One region of the Peptoniphilus grossensis genome, then DNA from elsewhere that is predicted to be linked to it. Evidence: riboswitches for the same ligand, from Rfam matches in the RefSeq annotation. Region 1 holds a riboswitch; the other holds the start of a gene.
The links. A riboswitch is a leader RNA that binds a small molecule or an ion and turns the genes downstream of it on or off. The one in region 1 is predicted to bind lysine.
Positions count from the first base shown of each region.

Region 2: it holds a riboswitch for lysine, as region 1 does, so the genes downstream of both, BIV18_RS07190 (transporter substrate-binding domain-containing protein) here and lysA (diaminopimelate decarboxylase) in region 1, are expected to answer to the same signal.

Region 1 covers NZ_MJIH01000001.1:1,717,544-1,725,431, forward strand. Annotated here, with positions in the region: gene BIV18_RS08270 (NAD(P)/FAD-dependent oxidoreductase) at 1-936, opposite strand, end outside; gene BIV18_RS08275 (dihydrofolate reductase) at 933-1,409, opposite strand; gene BIV18_RS08280 (hypothetical protein) at 1,630-2,073, shown strand; gene BIV18_RS08290 (DUF1836 domain-containing protein) at 2,793-3,347, shown strand; gene trhA (PAQR family membrane homeostasis protein TrhA) at 3,334-3,969, shown strand; lysine riboswitch at 4,227-4,368, shown strand; gene lysA (diaminopimelate decarboxylase) at 4,435-5,721, shown strand; gene BIV18_RS08305 (aspartate kinase) at 5,732-6,895, shown strand; gene dapA (4-hydroxy-tetrahydrodipicolinate synthase) at 6,907-7,779, shown strand; gene dapB (4-hydroxy-tetrahydrodipicolinate reductase) at 7,776-7,888, shown strand, end outside.
Region 2 covers NZ_MJIH01000001.1:1,486,580-1,494,467, reverse strand. Annotated here, with positions in the region: gene tig (trigger factor) at 1-226, opposite strand, end outside; gene BIV18_RS07215 (YdbC family protein) at 299-520, opposite strand; gene BIV18_RS07210 (proline--tRNA ligase) at 522-2,225, opposite strand; gene BIV18_RS07205 (YeiH family protein) at 2,460-3,449, shown strand; gene BIV18_RS07200 (amino acid ABC transporter ATP-binding protein) at 3,616-4,344, opposite strand; gene BIV18_RS07195 (amino acid ABC transporter permease) at 4,346-5,116, opposite strand; gene BIV18_RS07190 (transporter substrate-binding domain-containing protein) at 5,132-5,986, opposite strand; lysine riboswitch at 6,088-6,254, opposite strand; gene BIV18_RS07185 (S-layer homology domain-containing protein) at 6,407-7,888, opposite strand, start outside.

The DNA.
Region 1 (7,888 bases):
TTCTTTATCTGTAACATTTAACTGATAAGTAGCAGAAGGAAGCTTTTCTGAAATCATTCCATACTGTGCCTTATCAATATTTTTTCTCAAATGCTCGATTCTAAACCCAACTGCAAAGGGCTTTTGCTCAATTAAATCATATTTATCAAGCATAACAAAAGTGTCACGAGCAGAATTTCCAATCGCCAAAATATAGCAATCGGCACTATATTCTCCCTTGTCAGTTATTATTTTATTAATCTTTCCATTGCAAATTTCAAAATCAATTAGTTTTTCACTAAATTTATAAATTGCGCCTTTTCTCTCAATATCTTGTCGAATATTTTTTATTACATTTCGCAAAATGTCTGTGCCAATATGTGGCTTCTGCTCGTAAAGGATATCTTCAGGTGCACCATTTTTAACAAAAATTTCAAAAACGTGAGAAACTCTCTTGTCCTTGGAACGTGAAGTTAATTTTCCATCAGAAAAAGTCCCTGCACCGCCTTCTCCAAATTGGACATTTGAATTTTCGTCTAACTTTCCAGTCTCGTGAAGAGTGTCGATGTCCCTTAGCCTCTCCTCAACTTTTTTGCCCCTCTCGATTAAAGTTACCTTAACACCCTTTTTCGCAAGTAAATAGGCAGCAAAAAGTCCCGCAGGACCCGTTCCAATTATCACTGCGGATTTAATTTTATTAATATTCTCGACTTCAAGCTTATCCTCATGAAACTCTTCAATATTATTTTTTAGTCTTTTTATAATCTTTTTATCAATATCCGCTAAATCTAAATCGACAATCACTTGGTACACGAAACTTATTTCATGCCTTGCATCCAAGGACTTTTTATAAATTTTATAATTAAAATCCCTCTTATTTAATTTTTTTGCAATTTCCCCGCTCAAAAATTTTTCATCTTTGTCATAGGGAACTTTTATATTTCTTAAAATTATCATTTTTCTCTTTTCCATATCTCGTGATAAACTTTGTAATTTGGGTCTTCAATTTCACATTTTTTCACTAATTTAAAGCCCTTAAAATCAGGAATAAACGTGTCTGCTCCTTTAACAACAGTATCAACTCTTGTAACAATTAGTTCATCAAGTCTATCCCACAAAAGGCTAATAATTGCAGCACCGCCAATTACAAAAACTTCTTTATCACTATATTTTTTAATTATATCATCAAGTTTTTCAATTGAATCAACATAAAACAAATTATTTTTATCTTCATTTTTTGAATGCGTAAAAACTACAGAAATTCTATTTGGAAGCTGTCTTCCAATAGCATGAAAAGTTTTTCTGCCCATGATTATAATATTATTTGTAGTATATTTTTTAAACATATGCAAATCATTGTCCACAAATAAAATTTGTTCGCCATCCTTTGCAATAGCATTTTTATTATCAACAAGTATAAGTAACTTCACATTGTCCCCCATTAAAAATAATCTTACATTAATCATAGCATTATTCAAAGACTTTTTTAACACTCTATAAAGCTTTAGATATATTTCTTATAAAAATTTTCAAAATCCTGTCAAAGTAAAAGTGTAACATATGTCCATACAGTTAATGAAAATATATAAATAAAAATTATAAAAAGTATTTACAATGATATCGATAATTGATATTATTAAGGAGGAAATTATGAAAAATAAAAAAACGATGAGTTTAGCGTTAGTAGTAGTTATTATGATGAACTTTGTAGCACCGATTTATGCTAACTCAAAATTGGATACTAACTTTATAAATATTAATGAAGATTTTAATAAAGATGAGATTATAATTGATTACAAAGAACATAGCGAAGATGGAGAATATTACATAGTAGAAAAAATTAATGGCAATAAAATTAATAGTAAGATTTATAAAATCGAAGATGGAGAGAATATTTTAAAAAATTCGATTATTAGTGAAATTGAGAATGGAAAAGTTTTTTGTATCGAAACTAAATCAGATGGTATAGTTGAAAAATACGAGGTTTCAGCAAAAACAATTGATAATATTGAAAATCACAAACAAGATAAAAATGAAATATCACTCTTAGGAAACAATACTTATTTGCGAACTGATAGGTATGGGATTTCTTAGTAGGTAAAAAGTTACTATTGCAATTGCTGCAGCAGCAATCGTCGCTGCAGTAGCATATATAAATATGACAGTTGCAACAAAAATCATTATTTCAGCTATAGCTGCAGGTGGTGGAGCCGGAGTTGCATCATTACCAGACTATTTATATTTTACTTAATGTTTATAGAACTCATAGTATAGGTAAAATCTATACTAGATATGAGAATGATTACTATTTAGATTCTAAAAGGACGCAATATATTGGTTCTTGGTCTTTTAGTGAAAGAGGGTTTCATTAAAATATGAAGTTAATTAAGAGAGAACTAATCAGAATATTTTTTATACTTGGTATACAAATTTTATGCGGTTATATTTTCTTTCATTTTTTTAAAAAAAGTTTTAATTTAAGAGAATTTTTTACAAACTATGCAATGATTATATTTTGGATAGTTTATTTCGTTGTTGTAATTATCATTAATATTTTAAAAATGAAAAATAGAATAGAATAAAATAAAATAAAAAGTTCTAGAAGATTGAAATAATTTCTAGAGCTTTTTATTTTTCTAATAATAATTTACAAACTTATTCATTTTTCCATCGTCAATTGAAATACTAATTTTTTAATTTATAGTCAAAGGCATTTGTCTTTAAGTTTAAGTCATATTTATTATTTTCCCTTTTCCTTGCAATAAAATTAAAAATGGTATATACTAGTTTTATAAACTAGATGTGGTGATAATATGAACGATAAAATAGATAACTTTTTTTTGGAAGATAATAAAAATAATTTAAAGCTAGTTGAAAGTCTTGACAAAGAAATTATTGGAAAAGTGAGAAACTGGAAACTTCTGAGATGGGATGAACTTCCCGATTTTGAAATTTACAACGATCAATTGCTAAGCATTGTGCTTTCCCAAGTATCTCCATTTTTATCTGAAAAGGATATTTCTCCTTCAATGATAAATAATTACGTGAAACAAAATCTCATGCCAAAGCCCGTAAAAAAGAGGTATTCAAAGGAGCATATAGCTCTACTGACTGCAATTAGTTTTGTAAAGCAAGTTTTTACCATGGAGGAAGTTGGAAGGGGAATTAAACTCTATTTAGAGGGAAAAGAATTTAAAGATGCTTACGATTCCTTTTGTGATATTATGGAAGATCAAATAAGGCTAGTGTTTTTGGGAGAAGAAATTCCCAATAAGGGAGAATCCCTCTATTTAACAGAAGCTATTCGCTCAATTTCGGGAAGTCTTTATGTAAAGGGTTATTTAAGGAGAATGTATGAAGAAGAATAGAGAGTTTTTCGTAGAATTTTTAAACAGTATAAGCCATTTTATTGGAGTTGGAATAGGGATAGTCTTTTTAGTGATGATGATTAGATCTTGCATTAAAAAGGGAAATGCCTATACTCCCGCTTTTATAATTTATGGTGCATTTTTTATATTTTTATTTTTGGCAAGTACACTCTACCATGGAATTTGGAATAAAAGGGCAAAAAATATTCTTAGAATTTTTGACCACTCCGCTATATTTTTATTTATTGCGGCATCCTTTACTCCTGTTATTTTAACAGTTCTATCAGGTAAAAAAATGATATTTTTTCTTGTACTTATTTGGGTCATTGCTCTTGCAGGTACAATTTACAAGATTTTAAGTTATGGAAAGTATGATAAACAAAAAACCATTTCCGTTATTTTATATATTGCCATGGGTTGGACTTCCATATTTTTATTAAAACCCATATTTTTAAAAATGCCGAGAGAATTTTTGTTTTTCTTAGTTGCGGGAGGTATTCTCTATACAGTAGGAACAATTTTTTACAAGATGAAAAAACAATACAGCCATGTTATTTGGCACTTTTTCGTGTTGGGAGCGGCAATAACTCATTTTATAGGATATTACCAATATCTCATTTAAGTAGATAATATTTTATAGAGAATTTTTTACTTCAATTAATTATAATCTTTATATTTAAAACTTTTTAACTGTTGTAAAAGTATGATGTGATAAGAAATGTGTTGTAGAAATAAAATATGTCTTGAAAATTAAGATGTTTTTCTTTTATTTGATCTCACATCAATTGTAACGCTACATTTTAATAAACAAATAAATTTTTAAAACACTTGCAAAGTTATTAGCTCTGTGCTATAGTAAGTGATAATTAAATAATAGTCGATGTTTAGAGAGGTTGCGGTTTTTAAGAGTAGGTTAACGAAAGGGAAAATCGCCGAAGGAGAAATCCTGGGGATGCAGAGAATATCTGTATAACTGTCACATTAGAAATGCCCATTTCTTTTGTAGTGTGCTCTATTCATTGAGGGCAAAAGAGAATTTAAACTATGAGTCTTTTGCTCATAGTTTTTTTGTTTTAAGGAGAGTTTTATGAAATTATTTGGAAATTTAAAAGTGATAGATAATGAGATACATTTGGGAAAGTATTCCATGAGTTATTTGAAAGAAAAATATGGAACACCTCTTTATATTGTAGATGAAGATTTTTTTAGGGAAAATATTAGAAAGTTTAAAAATAGTTTTAAATCTAAAAAATTCAATACAAATATTTTATATGCCTCCAAGGCTCTTTTAAATAAATATATTGCCAATGTTGTTTGTGAAGAGGACATTTCAATTGATGCTGTAAGTGGTGGTGAAATCTATACGATTTTAAATTCAAGAATGAGTGCAGATAAAATATATTTTCACGGCAATAATAAATTAAAAAAAGAGCTTGAATTTGCAGTTGATTCTGGTGTTGGGAAAATTGTAATAGATAATACAAGTGAGATAAATAAACTTGAAGCTATTTTAAAAGAGAAGAAAAAGAAACAAAAGGTATTAATTAGACTTAATCCTGGAATTGATGCTCATACTCATGAGTATATTACAACTTCAAAAAATGATTCTAAATTTGGTCTTTCAATTTTTTCGGATGATATATTTGATATTATTGAAAGAGTGGCTAATTCAAAATATTTTGAACTTCTCGGCTTCCATGCACATATTGGTTCACAAGTTTTTAGAGAGGAATCCTTCTTTTCTGAGGCAGAAGAGATGATAAATTTTATAAAAAAAGTTAGTGATAAGGGAATTAGAATTGAAGAACTTAATTTAGGCGGTGGCTTTGGCGTTTATTATACATCTGAAGATTCTCCCTTTGAACTTGAAGGATTTTTAAAGAGGTATATTAAAAAAATTGAAGAGCTTTTAGAAGAGAATAATTTAAAGCTAAAGACTCTTACAATAGAACCGGGCAGAAGTTTAATATCAAATGCAGGGCACACACTCTATACTGCGGAAATTATTAAAAAAACCTATGGTGGTAAGAATTTTATATTTATAGATGGTTCAATGAACGACAATATAAGACCGGCACTTTATGGAGCAAAGTATGAAGCTTCTATTGCAAATAAATTTAATGATAATTTAGAAGAAGTATATACTATTGCAGGTAAATGTTGCGAAAGTGGAGATATTATTATAAGGGATATAATGCTTCCAAAGGTGGAAGAGGAAGACCTTATTTTAGTTTCATCTACTGGAGCATATAATTATTCAATGTCTAGCAATTACAATAGGATTGAAAGGCCAGCTATGATTTTTGTATCAGATGAGATAAAGGTTGCGGTTAAAAGAGAAACATATGAAGATTTAATGAGAAATGATTTGTAATAGGTGAATTATGAAAAATGTTGTTATGAAATTTGGAGGAAGTTCCGTTGCAAGTATAGAAAAGATTATGAGTGTTGCAAGGATCTTAGTCAAGAGAAAAAGAGATTTAAATAATGTGGTCTGTGTAGTTTCTGCAATGGGAGATACTACGGATATTTTAATAAAAAAAGCTCAAGAGATAAATAAAAAACCTCAAAAAAGGGAACTAGACGTTTTGATGTCCACAGGAGAGCTTGTATCATCATCACTTCTTGCTATGGCAGTTGAATCTTTGGGAGAGAAGGCAATATCTTTAAGTGGAGCACAAGCGGGATTTAAAACTTATGGTAGGTATGGTTTTAGCAAGATTTTAGATGTAGATACAAAATATATTGAAGAAAAGCTTATAGATAATTACATTGTAATTGTGGCGGGCTTTCAAGGAGTTAATGGGATAGGAGATACTACAACGCTTGGTCGTGGTGGATCTGATACATCTGCTGTCGCTCTCGCAGCTAAGCTTGGATGTGATTGTGAAATTTACACAGATGTTGAAGGGATTTATACAGTAGATCCTAGATTTTATAAAAAGGCAAAAAAACTTTCTAGCATAAGTTATGAAGAAACTATGGAGATGGCACATCTTGGTGCAAAGGTAATAGACCCAAGAGCTGTGGAACTAGCACAAAAATATGAAGTAAAACTTTATATTGCACTAAATACTTGTAATGTCTTGGGAACTGTAATTGATAAGGAGGAAAATGTGGAAAAAAGTATTATAAGAGGAGTTTCATCAATTGATAATATTTTGCTTGTAAATAAAAAATTAGAAAATCAAAGCATTGCAGATTTATTTTCTGAACTTGCAAAAAATGGAGTTAACATTGATGTTATAAATCAAAATATTATTGAAGATGAAGTTTATGTTTCCTTTACATCAGTAATAGAGGAGAAGGATACAATTAATTCAATTGGAGATGGATTTAATTTTATAGAAAATGTATCAAAGGTTTCAGTGATTGGAAATGCAATGAGAACTGAACCTGGAGTTGCTGCAAGGATATTCGATGTACTTAATGCAAATAATATTAAATTTTATCAAGTTTCCACATCGGAAATTTCCGTATCGATAATTGTAGATACAGTTATTAAAGAAAAAGTTATGAAATTGTTTATTAGAGAATTTGATTTATAAGGAGAGATATTATGACTTTATTTACTGGTAGCGGTGTTGCCATAGTAACACCATTTAAAGAAAATTTTGACGTAGATTATGCTAAGTTGCAACAACTATTGGATTTTCATTTGCAAAAGGGAACAGATGCAATAATAATAGTGGGAACAACTGGAGAAGCTTCTACTATGACAAATGAAGAACAAGCAGAAACTGTAAAATTTACAGCAGATTATATTAATGGTAGACTCCCAGTTATTGCAGGTGCAGGTTCAAATGACACAAGACATGGTATAGAACTTTCAAAAATGTGTGAAGATGCTGGTGCAGATGGACTTTTGCAAGTAACTCCATATTATAATAAGACTTCACAGAGAGGCTTGATTGAACATTTTAAAAGAATTGCAGAAAGTGTAAATGTCCCAATGCTTTTATACAATGTGCCGGGAAGAACGGGAATGGGCATTGATCCAAAGACTCTTCTTGAGCTTTCAAAGATAGATAATATAATTGGAATGAAAGATGCAACAGGTGATTTATCTTATGCGGCAAAGGTAAGAAATCTTGTAGGCTATGATTTTGACATCTATTCAGGAAATGACGATGTTACAATTCCACTTATGAGCCTTGGGGCAAAGGGAGTAATTTCTGTTATAGCAAATATATTTCCTCAAAAAATTCACAATATGACTAAATTGTTTTTAGATGGAGAGATAGAAAAAGCAGCTAAACTTCAAACGGATTTAAAAGAATTAAATGATGCACTTTTTGTAGAACCAAACCCAATTCCTGTAAAGGCAGCTATGAATTTATTGGGCTATGAAGTAGGAGGACTTAGACTTCCACTTTTTGAGGCAAGTGAAGAGACAAAAGATAATTTAAAGAAAGTATTAGGTGTAAAATGAAAGTATTTATAGTCGGGATAACAGGTGCAATGGGCAGGACTTTCTTTAATTTAGATGGAGATTTTGAAGTAGTAGGTGGATTTGCAGAGAAAGAAGATAGAGAGAAAAA
Region 2 (7,888 bases), 230 kb from region 1:
TTTCATATTCACTTGGAAGAATTTCATTAATAGCATCTTCGAAGAATACATCTTTGCCATACATGTTTTCGATCATCTTTCTTGGAACATGACCCTTTCTAAATCCAGGAAGTTGGAAGTGCTTTTTATTTTTTTTATACACTTCAGTTTCAGCGTTCTTTATATCTTCTCTTTTTAAAACAATGTCAAAAAAGACAGTACTGTTTTCTTTCTTTTTAATTTCCATTTTAATTGCCTCCTCGCTCCATTGCGTTTTTTAACATCTCTATATTATAACATAAGTTGTTTTAAAAATATATTAAATACCTCTATCCTTTAGGATTTTAGAGAGAATTTCCATTTCCTCATCATTAAGTGTAACACCTTTAGACATCTTTTCGTGGTTTGAATCCCATTCTCTCAAATCATACTTTGCCGGTCTGTCGTTAAAGGAAACTTTGTTAAGTTCCTTAGTCCAGCCCTTTGCACTTTCAGATAAAACTCCCAAGTGCTCTATAATTTCAAATTTAAAATCGCTCATATTATCTAACCTTCTCTATTTCATTTAAAACATTTTTTATTGCATCTTCAGAAGAAATTTCAAAATTTTCCATTTCTTTTCTAGTTGAATATTCAACAAAACTTTCTCCGGACTTCTTGCCACAAGTAATTCTTAGTGGAATACCAATTAGATCCCTATCTTTAAACTTAACTCCAGCTCTTTCTTTTCTGTCGTCAAGTAAAACTTCTACACCCTTTTTCTTTAACTCGTCATAAATTTTTTCTCCAAGGGCAACTTGTTCATCATCCTTTACATTTACAATAGTAATAATTGCTTCATAAGGAGCCACTGCCATTGGCCAAATAATCCCATTGTCGTCGTGATTCTGTTCGATTATTGCCGTTACAGATCTTGTAATGCCCACACCATAAGAACCCATATAGAAGTAATTTGCCTTGCCCCTTTCATCGAGATAAGTTGCATTAAGAGCCTCTGAGTATTTTGTACCCAATTTGAAGATATTTCCTACTTCAATACCCCTTGCAAATTTATATTCTTCATCAGTTCCAGGCACTTTGTCGCCTTGAGATACAAGAAGAAGGTCCTCTACAACTTCACCTTCAAAGTCTCTGCCATAATTTGCATTGATGTAGTGGTAATCTTCTTCATTTGCACCGACAATAAGATTGTCCATTTCAGCAACTCTTTTGTCAAAAATCTTTCTAACATCTAAACCAATTGGTCCAGTATAACCCTTTTTAGATTTTATAGCTTCGATGTCAGACTCTTCCATCATCCTTATGTCGTGTTCAGCAACTCCAGTGTAAGATACAAGCTTTGCCATATTTAATTCTCTATCTCCTGGAATAAATACTATAACTGGCTCATCTCCAAGCATTAAGTCAACTGCCTTGGCACATTTTTTTTCATCCACCTTTAAAAATTTAGCAACTTCTTCAATTGTGCTCGCCTTCGGTGTGTGAACTTTTTCTAATTCCTTTTTATCTTCATGTGCTGGCATCGCATATTCAACAGGAGCCTTTTCTTCAGTTGCTCCAAATTTTCCAGATTCAGAATATACAATTACACCTTCGCCAGTTTCAGAAAGAGCAATAAATTCGTGCGAACCAGTACCGCCCATTGCACCATTATCCCCTTCGACAATTTTATAATCAAGCTCTAATCTGTCAAATATTTTTTCATAAGCTTTATACATATTCATGTAAGCAATGTGAAGAGTTTCAGGAGAAGTGTCAAAAGTATAGGCATCTTTCATAGAAAATTCTCTAGCTCTATTTATCCCAAATCTAGGTCTTTTTTCATCTCTATACTTAGTTTGAATTTGATATAAATTAAGAGGAAGATCCTTATAACTTTTAACCTCATCTCTGATAAGAGTGGTAAAATATTCTTCCGCAGTTGGCCCAAGACAAAATTCTCTGTCATTTCTATCCTTTAGCTTAAACATTTCAGGACCAAATTTTTCCCATCTACCAGACTCTTTCCAAATTTCTGCTGGTTGAATGGCAGACATTAAAATCTCCATTGCACCAGCTTTGTCCATTTCTTCACGGACTATATTTTCAATTTTTCGAATAGATCTATAACCAAGTGGCAAATATGTATAGATGCCACTAGCAGATTTTCTAATCATTCCTGCTCTTAGTAGAAATTTATGAGATGCAATCTCTGCATCTTGTGGATCCTCCCTAAGAGTTGGCATATAAAGTTTTGATAATCTCATATTACCTCCATAATAAAAGTATTATAATAAATAAAATAAATTTCCACAAGTTTTATGGAAAATCTCATTGCATACTATTTTCATTATACTATAAAGGTGCCAATACTTCACAGTTTTGTGGAAAAATTTTAGATTTATAAAATTCATTAGAAAATTTTTGTAAAAGTAAGAACTAATTTAAAAAAATCATGTATAATAATTATTTATTAAACAAAAACATAGGAGAACATAATAATGGAAAAAAGAAATATATCTGGCATTTTATTTTCAGCTTTAATTGCAACTTGTGCCTACTTTTTAGGCAAAAATTTTCCAGTAATTGGCGGACCTGTCTTTGGCATTCTTTTCGGTATTATATTGAATAATTTTAAAAGACCAGAGTCCTTTGAATCTGGAATAAAATTTACATCAAAAAAAATACTTCAATTTGCCGTAATACTACTTGGGTTTGGTCTTAACCTTAGCGAAATTATTGTAGTAGGAAAATCATCACTTTTAATAATTCTTTCTACAATTTCAACTGCACTTATAATCTCCTTTGCCACAGCAAAGATTTTAAAAATTGATTCAGATGTTGCAACACTAATTGGAGTTGGATCATCAATCTGTGGTGGATCGGCAATTGCTGCAACAGCACCAGTTATTAACGCAAAGGACGAAGACATTGCGACTTCAATATCCGTAATATTTTTATTTAATATTATCGCTGCACTAATCTTCCCAACCCTTGGCGTAAAACTTGGCATGACTCACACAGGCTTTGGCATGTGGGCTGGAACAGCAATAAACGACACATCATCAGTTGTGGCAGCATCAGGAACTTGGTCAACAATGTTTAATGACGACACCGCACTTAATTATGCAACAATTGTAAAATTAACGAGAACTCTTGCAATTATTCCAATTACTCTTGGACTTGGAATCATAAAATCAAAGGAAAATGCAGAAAAAGTTAGCGTGTTAAAATCTTTTCCAACATTCATTTTATTTTTCCTACTTGCATCAATTTTCACAACTGTGCTTCCACTTCCAGCCTCTTTCTTGTCAACAATGAAATTTTTGTCAAAATTTTTTATTATAATGGCAATGTCTGCAATTGGACTTAATACAGATCTTAAAAAATTAATTTCACAAGGAGGAAAGGCAATAGTAGAAGGTGCCCTTTGTTGGATAGGAATAATTTTTGTGAGCTTGGCAATGCAAAACCTACTTGGCATTTGGTAATTTATTGGATTTTTTAATTTAGAATGCTTGTTTTATTTGGAATTTTTTACAAAACTTGTGAATAAGATTATTTATTTTACTTAAAGCAGTCTTAGAGCTGCTTTTTTAGTAAAAAACAAAAAAATAAAAGCCCTTTCGAGCTTTTTAAGATTTATTAAAATTTAAATTATAAAACCATGGACAAAAATTCCTTTGCCCTCTTAGTTTTTGGATTTGCAAAAAATTCTTTTGAATCTTCGTCCTCTGCTATAACGCCCTTATCCATGAAGAGAACTCTGTTAGATACATCCCTTGCAAAGCCCATCTCGTGAGTTACTACAAGCATTGTAAGTCCTTCCTCTGCAAGAGAACGCATTACATTTAAAACTTCATTTACCATCTCTGGGTCAAGCGCCGATGTTGGTTCGTCAAAGAGAAGAACTTCTGGATTCATTGCAAGTGACCTCGCTATGGCAACTCTTTGCTTTTGCCCACCAGATAATGATGCCGGTTTTGCATCTCTAAAGGGATACATCCCAACTTTTTTCAAAAATTCATCTGCAACCCTTACTGCCTCTTCTCGAGATTTTTTTAGAACTTTAACTTGTCCTACTACACAATTTTCAAGAACAGTCTTGTTGTTAAAAAGGTTAAAGGATTGAAAAACCATTCCCACCTTTGTCCTATAATTATTTATAGAAATATAATCTAAAATATTTTCACCGTGATATTTTATTTTTCCACCATCTGGTTCTTCCAATAAATTTATGCATCTAAGAAGTGTTGACTTGCCTGATCCAGATGAACCAATTATTGAAAGGACTTCGCCCTTTTCAACCTTAAAATTTATATCCCTTAAAACTTCATTAGAGCCAAAGCTTTTTTCTAAATTTTCTATTTCAAAAATATACGCCATCTCACACCTCTTCCTTAACCTCTATTACTTCTGCTGAAGATTGTGAACCGTAAATTTTATAAGTTCCATCTCCATCCATTTTTCTTTCAACGAGCTTCATAATTTGACTTACTGTAATAGTTAAGAATAAATAAATTAAAGCTGTGATAAAAAATACTTCAAAGTATCTCAGATAAGTTCCCGCTGCTGATTTTGAAATAAAGAATAATTCTGAAACGGAAATTACATTTAAAACTGATGAATCCTTGATGTTTACAATAAATTCATTTCCCACTGATGGGATTATATTTCTAACGGCTTGAGGAAGTACAATTTCTGTCATTGTTTGCCAATGAGTCATTCCTATGGAAAGTGCCCCTTCAGTTTGGCCCTTGTCAATAGAAATTATTCCGCCTCTAATTATTTCAGCCATATAAGCTCCTGTGTTTACAGATACGATTATAAGTGCCGAAGGCATTGCTGCCATATTTAAATTAAAATATTGAAGGGAGCCATAATAAAACATCATAGCTTGTACCATCATTGGTGTTCCCCTAATAACTTGAATGTAAACTGTAATTATTGCATTTGCAATTTTTAAAACTGCCCTTTTAAAGGCTGATGATTTTTTATTTACCTTTATTGTTCTTATTATTGCAACTAATAATCCTATTAAAAATCCAACTAATGTGCCAATTACAGCAATTATAATTGTGTTAAGAGTTCCCTCGACAAAGAGGGAACCATATTCCTTTATTAAAAATCCTATCCATCCAAAAAAACTTTCCGGCATCTTATTCTCCCATAATTATTCGCCAAGTGGTTGATTTGCTACAGCTTCTTCCATTATACTTTGTCTTTCTTCTTCAGAAATTTTTGATAGTGCATCATTAACTTTATTTAAAAGTTCATCGTTGCCCTTCTTAACTCCTACTGAAATTGATGTATCTTCTTCTGATGCTTCAAATCCCTTTCCCTTTTCAAATTCTACAAAATTTAAGTCATTGTTTGCAGAAGTTGCAGAAAGTGCGCCCGGTCTTTCAGAAACATATCCATCGATCTTTCCACTTCTAAGTGCAACTATCATTGCTGGAAAAGTTTCAAGAGCTGTGGATTTATTTACACCTTCAATTTGATCAATTACATCGTAGTGAAAAGTGTTAAGTTGCCCTGTTATATTTGCACCCTTAAAATCAGCAAGTGATTTTGCCTTTGCATAAGGCGAATCCTTTTTAACAACTATTACAAGATCTGATGTGTAATAAGTATTTGAAAAATCAATAGTTTCCTTTCTTTCAGCAGTTGGACTCATTCCTGCAATAATTAAATCAATTTTCCCTGAAGTAAGTGCAGGAGTAAGCCCATTCCATTCAGTTTTTACTATTTCAAGCTTCTTGTCCATGGACTTTGCGATTTCCTTTGCGATTTCAACATCGTATCCGCCAGCATATCCTCCAGCTGCAATTGGATAACCATTTTTTTCATTTGTTTGTGTCCAGTTAAAAGGTGCATAATCGCATTCCATTCCAACTTTTAAAGTTCCTGAATCTGATGGAGCAGCCGCTGTGCCTCCATCTCCCTTTGAATTACAAGCAGTTAAAAACATTGTGCTAGCTAAACCTGCAACTAATAAAACTTTTGCTAAATTCTTTCTTAAATTCATAATATACCTCCGTAATTCTCGGTGGCTATAAAAAGTAATAAAAAAACAGTCTGGAAAACCAAACTGTTAAAGATGTCTAATAAAATAAGACAAAGTATTTAACTTTAGATAGCTCCCCACATATTGTGACAGTCATACAAATATTGTTTGCATGCCCAGCATATTAACTTACCATTAATACACTTCGGCGAAATTTCCTTTCATCTTTATTCACTGCATGGTCTTGCTCCAAAAGATTACTGATAAATCCCGCTCCTCTATCGTATTTTTCAATACAATGTATTCAATTGTTTTTTAAATTATATATAGGAGATTTACAAAAGTCAAGTGCTTTTTTATTTTTATTAATTTTTATTAATTTTTATTAATTTCTCCTAAAAATTTGCAATAAATAAGGCCCCTTTAGGAGCCTCATTAAAATTATTTCCACATATCAACTTCAGAAGTTGAGTTTAATCTTTCTCTGTTGTGAGTGTTTGCTGCATCAAGAATATTGTAATAAGCCCAGAATCCTTCGCTTACATCTGAGAATTTATTAAGAGATGAAGTGTTCACATTGTTAAGTGAGTTTTTAGTTGTATTTCTATTAAAAACAGAGTTTAAAATAGTAACAGCTTCGGCTCTAGTTATTTTTGCATTAGGTTTAAATGTTCCATCGGGATAACCTGTTACATTTTTGTTGCCATTTAATTTTTCAATAGCATCCTTTGCCCAGTGATCTTTAACATCTTGGAAGTCAGAAGAACCCTTCTTTTCATTCTTAACATAGCCAGAAATCATTTGTGCAAATTCTGCTCTTGTAATGCTTTCATTTGGTTTAAATGTTCCATCTGGGTAACCACTAATTAGACCCTTTGCAACAACATAATTAATTGCCTTAGAGAACCAGTTGTCATTTGCATCAGAAAACTTTGTTGCAGAGCTTGTTCCAAAATCTGCTCCTCCATTTAACAAAGTAGCAAACATTTGAGCTGCTTCTGCTCTTGTTACATTTGCTTGTGGCTTAAATGTTCCATCTGGGTAGCCCTTAATATAAGCAATTGCCTTAACTTCTTCAACTGCATTTTTTGTAACTTTGTATTCAATCTTTGTAATATCTCCTGCTTCATTTTTTGCTTCGACTTTTATAGTTTCACCAAAGATTAATGCTCTATCTAAAAATACAGTGAATACTCCCGAATTATTTACAGTGATGCTTCCAAGTTTTCTATTGCTTGCATCGTAAACTGTAATTTCGTCCTTTGCATTTGCAGTTCCCTTTACAAGTTTTTGTCCTTCAAGGGCTTCTTTAATTTTAATTTTTTTATTTTCAACTGTTTTTGAATCTGTGTAGAATTTTAAATCATCAAGTTCTCTATCATATACACTTTCGCTTAAAGTTACTGAAAAATATGAATTTTTATCAGTTCTAAAGCTTCCAAGTAGCTTTCCGTCCATGTAAACTCTTACATTTTCAAAAGGATGATTTTTAACATAACCCGTTAAAGTTCTTCCCATAATTCTTAAATCACTTGCATCAACTTTTGAACCCTTGATGTTTTTGTAATTGTCATTTTTAACTTCTACACTTCTTGATTCTTTTGATCCATCTCTTGCTATTACAGAATAAGTTTCTCCTTCTTTAAGATCTACTTTAATTTTAAAATCGCCTCTATTATCTGCATATCCTATTTTTTCATATCCTCTGTCATAGCTATATCCGTATCCATATCCTGAACTAACTCTCTTTATATATATGTCAGCTTTTGCAGAAGTATAACCTGTCAAATATGTTCCATCGTATCTCACATTTGTAAGTGTAATATTATTGTATCTATCATCATATCTATCCCTAACGTCAAAGTTAATCTTAACTTCTTTTGTAGATCCATCTTTAAATTTAACTGTTACAGTTTCTTCATG